Regions from separate parts of the Enterobacter sp. 186315 genome, predicted to be linked through region 1. Evidence: predicted binding sites of a transcription regulator. Region 1 holds the regulator's gene; each other region holds the start of a gene.
What was found. The regulator Fur, encoded in region 1, represses iron uptake genes when iron is present. The targets are predictions, from matches to a motif close to ATAATAATGAGAACNACTATCAA.

Region 1 (3,276 bases):
CCTGGCACCACCCTACCCTCTTCGTGCGCGGCGGTAATTCGCCGTACGTTACCGAAGCCTGCCGCGATGAATTGCTTAAGCAGTTCCCCGAGGCGCGCGCGCATGTGATCGCCGGTGCCGGACACTGGGTTCATGCCGAAAAACCGGACGCCGTGCTGCGCGCCATCCGCCGCTATCTCTCTGATACCGCTAATTGATTAAAAAGGCAGCGACTGGAAGGCCGCGGGCTTCCAGTCGTTGGCGTGCCGTTTTCGGTGATGTATGATGGCGCGCTTATCGCCCGGGCTATAGCAGGGCGGCTTGTTTTCCCCCGAAGTCTCAAAATCATGGCCAAAGAACAAACGGACCGCACGACAATAGATCTGTTCGCGAATGAGCGTCGCCCGGGACGTCCTAAGACAAATCCGCTTTCGCGTGATGAACAGCTGCGTATCAATAAACGCAACCAGCTTAAACGCGATAAAAATCGTGGGCTTAAGCGCGTCGAATTAAAGCTCAACGCCGATGCCGTTGACGCGTTAAACGAGCTGGCCAGCGCCCGCGACATCAGCCGCAGCGAGCTGATTGAAGAGATGCTGATCGCCCAGCTTGAACAGCTGCACGGCAAGGCATAAGTCTTAAAATCCCCTTTATCCTCTTTTTTCATGTAGCAGAGAGTGCAGTCCTGCGTGATAGCTGTTTCCGCAGGGTTGTCTGTTCTGCTATTATTGCCCTTATCCGTGGACAAATTGCGCCACCATACCATTAAGTTTCAAGAGGTTATTTTACTCATGGCAATCATCGGCATTTTCTTCGGCAGTGATACCGGCAATACCGAAAACATCGCAAAAAACATTCAAAAACAGCTCGGTAAAGACGTTGCCGATGTGCACGACATCGCCAAGAGCAGCAAAGAAGATCTCGAAGGCTATGACATCCTGCTGCTGGGTATTCCAACCTGGTACTACGGCGAAGCGCAGTGTGACTGGGACGATTTCTTCCCGACGCTGGAAGAGGTTGATTTCAACGGCAAGCTGGTTGCACTGTTCGGCTGTGGCGATCAGGAAGACTACGCGGAATACTTCTGTGACGCGCTGGGCACCATTCGCGACATCATTGAACCACGCGGCGCGGCCATCGTGGGCCACTGGCCAACCGCAGGCTATCACTTCGAAGCCTCTAAAGGTCTGGCAGATGACGACCACTTCGTTGGTCTGGCCATCGATGAAGACCGTCAGCCAGAACTGACCGCTGAACGCGTTGAAAAATGGGTGAAGCAGGTTCGCGAAGAGCTGAACCTCGACGACATTCTCAACGCCTGATATCCCGGTGGCGCAGCTTCGGTTGCGCCCGTTTCCAGGTGAAACCGATTAAATTAATTGCTACAAACTTTTAACTTTTTCGCTCAGACCTGTACAATATCCCCCGAGTTAAAGTGGATGACATCGGACAAGTTTGTCGGTGATCCCACGTTTTTATACGCATATTTTGCTTGAGACTTGCAGTTTTCATTTAGCCATGGCAGTTCTATAATGATACGCATTATCCCAGGCGCATTCTCAGTCACTTCTTCCTTAGAAGTGAATTGTTTAGCAACAGGACAGATTCCGCATGACAGACAACAACACCGCACTAAAGAAGGCTGGCCTGAAAGTTACGCTTCCTCGGTTAAAAATCCTTGAAGTCCTTCAGGGGCCAAACAATCACCATGTCAGTGCGGAAGACCTTTATAAGCGTCTTATCGACATGGGTGAAGAAATTGGACTGGCAACCGTTTATCGCGTGCTGAACCAGTTTGATGACGCGGGCATTGTTACCCGTCATAACTTCGAAGGCGGTAAATCTGTTTTCGAACTGACCCAGCAGCATCACCACGATCACCTGATCTGCCTCGACTGCGGCAAGGTTATTGAATTTAGCGATGATTCTATCGAATCACGCCAGCGTGAAATCGCAGCCCGTCACGGCATCCGCCTGACCAACCACAGCCTGTACCTGTACGGCCACTGTGCTGAAGGCGATTGCCGCGAGAACGATCACGCGCACGACGCGAAGTAAGCAAGCTTTCATACTCTGAGCCAGCCGCAAGGTTGGCTTTTTTTTGCATTAAAAAAGCCCGGTGGCGCTGCGCCACCGGGCATGATGATGACAACAACTTATTTATTGTTATTGCGTATCTCGTCCCAAATCCGATCGCAGCGCTTTGCCACTTCCTGATCGTTACCGGTTTTACGCGCCTGAATACAGGCCTGGTAATCCATCACGCGGACGTTTTCCTGATTAGCAAACTGCTCGTGCGCCTTCTCTTTCTTCAGCACGTTCAGCACGCTCTGGCAGGCTTCAATCTTCTCTGGCGACCCTTCCGCCGTATTAATGCAGGCGCTGTACGCCTCTTTCAGACGGGAATCCTCTTTAGCGGCCTGCGGCTGCGCGCACGCCACCAGCCCCGACGCCAGCAGCCCGACAATAACCATTTTTTTCATCATGTTCAGTCTCCATGTCGGCGGGACTCAGCCCGCCGGAAGGTTCATCAGAAGATAGTGAATGGGGCAATGACCATGAATTTCACGTCACGTTCATCCTGGAAGATGTTGCCGTAACCGCCCTCGTAGCTTGGGATATCGGAGTGGTTGTCGTACTGGGTGAAGTGCAGTTTGAACATCGTGCCTTTCGCACGGCCATCCTGAACGGTGTACATCGCGTCCAGGCTATAAGAAGACTCTTTCAGGCGGTAGTTCGGATCGTAGTAGGCGTCCGGGGTAGCCATATCGGCAGGTTTTGCATCCCATGCGTAAGCGTAAGACGCGCCCACCGCCCAGCCCGGCAGGTTCCAGTTCTTCAGATCATACATCGCGCCGAAGAAGACCGCTTTTTCGCCATCGGTGTTGAAGTCAGAGCGATTATCCCACCAGATATCCAGACGACCGTTTGAAGAGGCGTAGGTTGGCGTCATACGTTGCAGGAAGTAGCCCTGCTGGCCTTCCGCCTTAACCCAGGTCCCTTCCAGACGTAAATCCACCTGCCCGACCTTGTACCCGAAGGTCAGCGCCTGCAACCATGCGGTGCCGTCGTAAATGTCGTTCACGGTGCCGTTACTGGCTTTATCGCGGGTGCCGTAGAACTGATAGCTGGTGCTCAGCGGGCTACCGGCGATATCAAATTTGTAGCTGGCTTTCGCGAAGTACTGATCGATATAGCCTTCCGCCTGGCCGAATGCGGCTTCGAGCACCAGGTCGTTTTTAAAGTCATACTTCGCGCCCAGCGAGTGCAGGTAATCGACTTTGGTCTTTCTGTCAT
Region 2 (3,276 bases), on a different contig from region 1:
GAAGCATCTGCAACAGCGGGATAACAGCTTCGGTGGCGCGGATCTGGTCATCAGCGGCAACGTGCCGCAGGGGGCGGGGTTAAGCTCGTCTGCCTCTCTGGAAGTGGCGGTCGGTACCGTCTTCCAGCAGCTGTATCATCTGCCGCTGGACGGGGCGCAAATCGCGCTTAACGGTCAGGAAGCAGAAAACCAGTTCGTGGGCTGCAACTGCGGCATTATGGATCAGCTGATCTCCGCGCTCGGCAAGAAAGAGCACGCGCTGCTGATCGACTGCCGCACGCTCGGCACCAAAGCGGTTCCCCTGCCGCAAGGCGCGGCGGTCATCATCATCAACAGCAACTTCAAGCGCACCCTTGTAGGCAGCGAGTACAACACCCGCCGCCAGCAGTGCGAAACCGGCGCGCGCTTCTTCCAGCAGCCTGCCCTGCGCGACGTCACGCTCGAAGAATTTAACAAAGTGGCCCACGAGCTTGACCCGGTAGTGGCGAAGCGCGTGCGCCACGTTCTGACGGAAAACGCCCGCACCGTGGAAGCGGCCTCAGCGCTGGCGCAAGGCGACCTGAAACGCATGGGCGAGCTGATGGCAGAATCTCACGCCTCCATGCGCGATGATTTTGAAATTACCGTTTCGCAGATCGATACCCTGGTTGAAATCGTGAAAGAGGCCATCGGCGACAAAGGCGGCGTGCGCATGACCGGCGGCGGCTTTGGCGGCTGCGTGGTGGCGCTGGTACCGGAGGCGTTAGTTCCCGTCGTACAGGACGCGGTGGCGAAACAGTACGAAGCCAAAACCGGGATCAAAGAAACCTTCTATGTATGTAAAGCATCGCAAGGAGCAGGACAGTGCTAAACGAAACGCCAACCCTCGCACCGGACGGTCTGCCTTATCGCCTGTTAACCCTGCGCAACGGCGCGGGGATGGTGGTGACGGTGATGGACTGGGGCGCAACGTTACTCTCCGCGCGCGTGCCTCTGCCTGACGGCAGCGTGCGTGAAACCTTGCTCGGCTGCGCGTCGCCGGAGCAATACATTAACCAGTCGGCTTTCCTCGGCGCATCGGTTGGCCGTTACGCTAACCGCATTGCTAAAAGCCGCTTTGAGCTGGACGGCGTGAGCTATTCGCTGCTGCCAAGCCAGGGCGAAAACCAGCTGCACGGCGGGCCGGACGGCTTTGATAAGCGCCGCTGGAAAATTGTGCGCCAGAACGACGGCGAAGCGCTGTTTTCCCTGGACTCCCCCGACGGCGATCAGGGATTCCCGGGCAACCTCACGGCCACCGCGCGTTTTACCCTGACCGACGATAACCGTATCGCTATCGAGTATCGCGCAACGGTTGATAAGCCCTGCCCGGTCAACCTGACCAACCACGCCTATTTCAATCTCGACGGCAACCAGTGCGACGTTCGCAACCACAAGCTTCAGATCCTGGCGGATCGCTATCTGCCGGTGGATGAAATGGGGATCCCGTATCAGGGGCTGAAAGCGGTAGACGGCAACAGCTTTGATTTCCGCCAGGCTAAAGCGATTGCGCAGGATTTCCTCAGCGATGACGATCAGCGCAAGGTAAACGGCTACGATCATGCCTTCCTGCTTGAGGCGAAAGGCGACGTGAAACAGCCCGCCGCGCACGTCTGGTCAGCGGATGAAAAGCTGCAAATGACGGTCTACACCACCGCCCCTGCCCTGCAATTCTATTCCGGCAACTTCCTCGGCGGCACCACGGCGCGCGAACATGACGAGTACAGCGACTGGCAGGGTCTGGCGCTGGAAAGCGAGTTCCTGCCCGACAGCCCAAACCACGCCGACTGGCCTCAGCCGGACTGCGTTCTGCATCCGGGTGCGGAGTACGTCAGCGTCACCGAGTATCACTTTATTCCTCGTTAATCTTTAGCCCTCCGTCCGGAGGGCTTTTTTCTGCGCACCTTGCTGAAATTACCGCCGATTGCAGACAAAAACGTAACCCTGAATTCACAAGCACCTTACACTGAGGGACTATTTTCGCTATGGTTATGGTTAAGCGTTGCCGCTGGCAGTCGCACGGCAATATAATGAGAATTGTTATCATTCTAAAATGCTTGAGGAGTAAGAAATGGCTATTACTAAGCTGGTTCTGGTGCGCCACGGCGAAAGCCAGTGGAACAACGAAAACCGCTTCACCGGTTGGTACGACGTTGATCTGTCCGAGAAAGGCGTAAGCGAAGCGAAAGCGGCAGGTAAACTGCTGAAGGAAGAAGGCTTCAGCTTTGATTTTGCTTACACCTCTGTGCTGAAACGTGCCATCCACACCCTGTGGAACGTGCTGGACGAACTGGATCAGGCCTGGCTGCCGGTTGAGAAATCCTGGAAACTGAACGAGCGTCACTACGGTGCGCTGCAAGGTCTGAACAAAGCTGAAACTGCTGAAAAATACGGTGACGAGCAGGTTAAACAGTGGCGTCGCGGTTTCGCGGTGACTCCACCAGAGCTGACCAAAGACGACGAGCGCTATCCGGGCCACGATCCGCGTTACGCGAAGCTGACCGATGCAGAGCTGCCGCAGACGGAAAGCCTGGCGCTGACCATCGATCGCGTTGTGCCTTACTGGAACGAAACTATTCTGCCACGCCTGAAAAGCGGCGAGCGCGTCATTATCGCGGCTCACGGTAACTCCCTGCGTGCGCTGGTGAAATACCTGGACAACATGGGCGAAGACGAGATCCTCGAACTGAACATCCCAACCGGCGTGCCGCTGGTGTATGAGTTCGACGAAAACTTCAAGCCAATCAAACATTACTATCTGGGTAACGCTGACGAAATCGCTGCAAAAGCGGCGGCGGTAGCGAACCAGGGTAAAGCGAAGTAATTTTCGCCGGACATAAAAAAAGCGTGGAGCCCTCCACGCTTTTTTATTGTCTGAACCAGAGTTAGCCGCGACGCGCTTTTACCGCATTCGCCAGCTGACGCAGGATGGTGTCGGTGTCTTCCCAGCCGATGCAGGCGTCGGTCACGCTCTTACCGTAAACCAGCGGCTCGCTGCCTTCCAGGTTCTGATTGCCTTCAACCAGATGGCTTTCGATCATCACGCCGATCACCGCGTTCTCACCGTTCGCAATCTGCTGACACACGTCCGCACCCACTTCCATCTGCTTCTTAAACTGCTTGCTGGAGTTGGCGTGGCTGAAGTCGATCATCACCTGCGGGGCCAGACCGGCTTTTTCCAGACCGGCTTTCACTTCTGCCACGTGTTTTGCGCTGTAGTTCGGCTCTTTACCGCCGCGCAGAATGATATGGCAGTCG
Region 3 (3,276 bases), on a different contig from region 1:
CGAGCTCGTCGTTGCTCAGCCGTTTTTTCAGCACAAATGAGAACAGGCCGCTGCTGCCCGTAAAGTCACGTTGCCAGAATTCATGCCCAACGCTGCCCGGCAGCGCAGGGTGGTTCACGCGCTCAACCTGCGGATGCTGCGCCAGCCATTCGGCGACTTTCAGGCTGCTTTCATGATGCTGACGCAGGCGCAGGCCCAGCGTGCGAATGCCTCGGCTGGTCATGTAGGCGGTATCCGCGTCCACCATCTGCCCCATCAGGTAGGCATTTTCACGCAGCTGATCCCAGCAGCGGGCGTTCGACACCGCCGTGCCAATCATGCCGTCGGAGTGCCCAATCAGGTATTTGGTCGCCGCCTGAATCGAGATATCGATGTCAAATTCCAGCGCCTTAAACAGCACGCCCGCCGCCCAGGTATTGTCGATCATGATAATGGCGTCCGGCGCTTTGCTGCGAACCGCCCTGACGATCGCCGGGACGTCGTGAACTTCCATGGTGATCGACCCCGGTGATTCCAGGAACACGATGCGGGTATTGGGCTGGATCAGCTCTGCGATGCCTTCGCCGATCGTCGGATCGAACCATCCGGTGGTCACGCCGAGCTTGCTGAGGATTTTGGTGCAGAAATCCTGGCTCGGCTCGTAGGCGGTGTTGGTCATCAGGATGTGGTCACCCTGTTCCACGAACGCCAGAATGGTATTGGCGACGGCCGCCGCGCCACAGGGGAACAGGGCGCAGCCTGCGCCGCCTTCCAGTTCGCACATGGCTTCCTGGAGCGAGAAATGGGTTAGGGTGCCGCGACGACCGTAAAACAGCCCGCCTTTGGCGCGGTTGCGCGTGGCAATTTTTTTCTCCTCCAGGGTATCAAATACCAGTGAGGAGGCCCGCTGGATCACGCTGTTCACCGAGCCCTGAGTATATTTTTTGCTGCGTCCGGCCTGTACCAGCGTGGTATCAAGATGCTTCTTCGTCATGTTCGCCAACCCTGTTTTTATACGTCTGGACGTCCAGACTACCATGAAAGTAAAAATGTGTGCTTCTCTGCTGTTCGAATAAGCACAAAATTTTCTAGAATTGGCGCTCAGAAAATTTTTCCTGTTTAAGCGCAAGGAAAATGAAACGATTTTGCGGCAATATGTAAATACTAATGAGAACTACTATCAATTCGACGATGTTTTGATATTATTATGCTCAGATTTTGTGATTTGCGTCCTGGAGATACAGAGTGGGTAATAATTTGATGCAGACGGATCTCTCCGTCTGGGGCATGTATCATCATGCTGACATCGTGGTTAAGATTGTGATGATCGGCCTGATCCTGGCCTCCGTTGTCACCTGGGCTATTTTCTTCAGCAAGAGCGCTGAGCTTATTTCGCAAAAGCGTCGCCTCAAGCGCGAACAGAAGCAGCTGGCTGAAGCCCGCTCTCTGGAGCAGGCGTCTGACATGACCTCCTCTTTCCACGCGAAAAGCCTGACCACCCTTTTAGTGAACGAAGCTCAGAACGAGCTGGAACTCTCCGCAGGCAGTGACGATAACGACGGCATTAAAGAGCGTACCGGCTTCCGCCTGGAGCGCCGCGTGGCGGCCGTAGGTCGTTACATGGGCCGCGGTAACGGTTATCTGGCTACCATCGGCGCCATTTCCCCGTTCGTTGGTCTGTTTGGTACCGTCTGGGGCATCATGAACAGCTTCATCGGCATCGCCCAGACCCAAACCACTAACCTGGCCGTCGTTGCGCCGGGTATCGCAGAAGCGCTGCTGGCAACGGCCATCGGTCTGGTTGCGGCGATTCCTGCGGTGGTTATCTACAACATCTTCGCGCGTATGATTGGCAGCTACAAAGCTACACTCGGTGACGTTGCGGCGCAGGTTCTGCTGCTGCAAAGCCGCGATTTGGATCTGAACGCCAGCTCCGCTAAACCGGTTCACGCTGCGTCTAAACTGCGCGTAGGTTGATCTTATGGCAATGCGTCTTAACGAAAACCTGGACGATAACGGCGAAATGCATGAAATCAACGTGACGCCGTTTATCGACGTTATGCTGGTTCTGCTGATTATCTTCATGGTGGCTGCGCCGCTGGCGACGGTTGACGTGAAGGTGAACCTGCCGGCCTCTTCCAGCCAGCCGCAGCCGCGCCCTGAGAAACCGATTTATCTGTCGGTGAAGGCCGATAAATCGATGTTCCTCGGCAACGATCCGGTGACCGACGACTCGGTTATCCCGGCGCTGGACACGCTGACGGGCGGCAAGAAAGACACCACCGTCTTCTTCCGCGCGGATAAAACCGTGGATTACGAGACCATGATGAGGGTAATGGACACGCTACATCAGGCGGGTTACCTGAAGATTGGGCTGGTCGGTGAAGAGAAAGCCGCAGCGAAATAAAAGAAAAGGCAACGTAAGTTGCCTTTTTTAATGCTTATTCCCTCTCCCAAAAGGAGAGGGAGTTGTCCGTGCAACGCTATCTGAGTATTACGCCAGATGTTCCCCACCGCACACGCCGTGCACCTCTGCCGTCACGTAGCTTGATTCCTGGCTCGCCAGATAGACGTACACCGGTGCCAGCTCTGCCGGCTGGCCCGCGCGCTTCATCGGCGTCTGCTGACCAAACTGCGGGATTTTATCCTGCGTCTGACCGCCGGAGATTTGCAGCGCCGTCCAGATTGGACCCGGCGCGACCACGTTCACGCGAATGCCTTTTTCCGCCACCTGTTTCGCCAGCCCGCGGCTGTAGTTGAGAATGGCCGCCTTGGTGGACGCATAGTCCAACAGGTGTGGACTCGGCTGATACGCCTGAATCGACGAGGTCGTCACGATGCTCGAACCGGCCGGCAGCAGCGGGATCGCCTCCTGGGTGATGTAGAATAGCGCCAGCACGTTCACCGCGTAGGTTTGCTTAAACTGCTCGGTTGTCAGATCGGCAATCTTCTCCACCGCCGTCTGTTTACCGGCTACCAGCGCCAGCACGTCCAGCCCACCCAGGGCCTCGTGCGCCTTATGCACCAGCGAGCGGGCAAAGGATTCGTCGCTCAAATCGCCGGGGATCAGCACCGCTTTGCGCCCGGCCTCTTCAATCAGCTGTTTTACCTGCTGCGCATCTTCTTCCTCGGCGGGCAGATAGTTAATAGCTACGTCAGCACCTTCACGCGCGTAAGCAATGGCGGCAGCGCGTCCGATACCGGAATCGCCCCCTGTCACCAGCGCCTTACGATCCTGGAGTCGTCCACTGCCCTTGTAGCTCTTCTCGCCACAGTCAGGCACTGGCGTCATTTTGG

Region 2: the regulator Fur is predicted to act here: its motif matches at 2,043-2,065, upstream of gpmA (2,3-diphosphoglycerate-dependent phosphoglycerate mutase).
Region 3: the regulator Fur is predicted to act here: its motif matches at 1,141-1,163, upstream of exbB (tol-pal system-associated acyl-CoA thioesterase).

The regions. Positions count from the first base shown of each region.
Region 1 covers NZ_JBPTTK010000013.1:38,501-41,776, forward strand. The annotation lists gene ybfF (esterase) at 1-197, shown strand, start outside; gene ybfE (LexA regulated protein) at 327-614, shown strand; gene fldA (flavodoxin FldA) at 771-1,301, shown strand; gene fur (ferric iron uptake transcriptional regulator) at 1,591-2,037, shown strand; gene chiQ (ChiQ/YbfN family lipoprotein) at 2,136-2,462, opposite strand; gene chiP (chitoporin ChiP) at 2,510-3,276, opposite strand, start outside.
Region 2 covers NZ_JBPTTK010000023.1:4,444-7,719, reverse strand. The annotation lists gene galK (galactokinase) at 1-850, shown strand, start outside; gene galM (galactose-1-epimerase) at 844-1,884, shown strand; gene gpmA (2,3-diphosphoglycerate-dependent phosphoglycerate mutase) at 2,090-2,842, shown strand; gene aroG (3-deoxy-7-phosphoheptulonate synthase AroG) at 2,904-3,276, opposite strand, start outside.
Region 3 covers NZ_JBPTTK010000020.1:12,417-15,692, reverse strand. The annotation lists gene metC (cystathionine beta-lyase) at 1-973, opposite strand, end outside; gene exbB (tol-pal system-associated acyl-CoA thioesterase) at 1,225-1,956, shown strand; gene exbD (TonB system transport protein ExbD) at 1,961-2,386, shown strand; gene ACSVHP_RS18400 (SDR family oxidoreductase) at 2,474-3,276, opposite strand, start outside.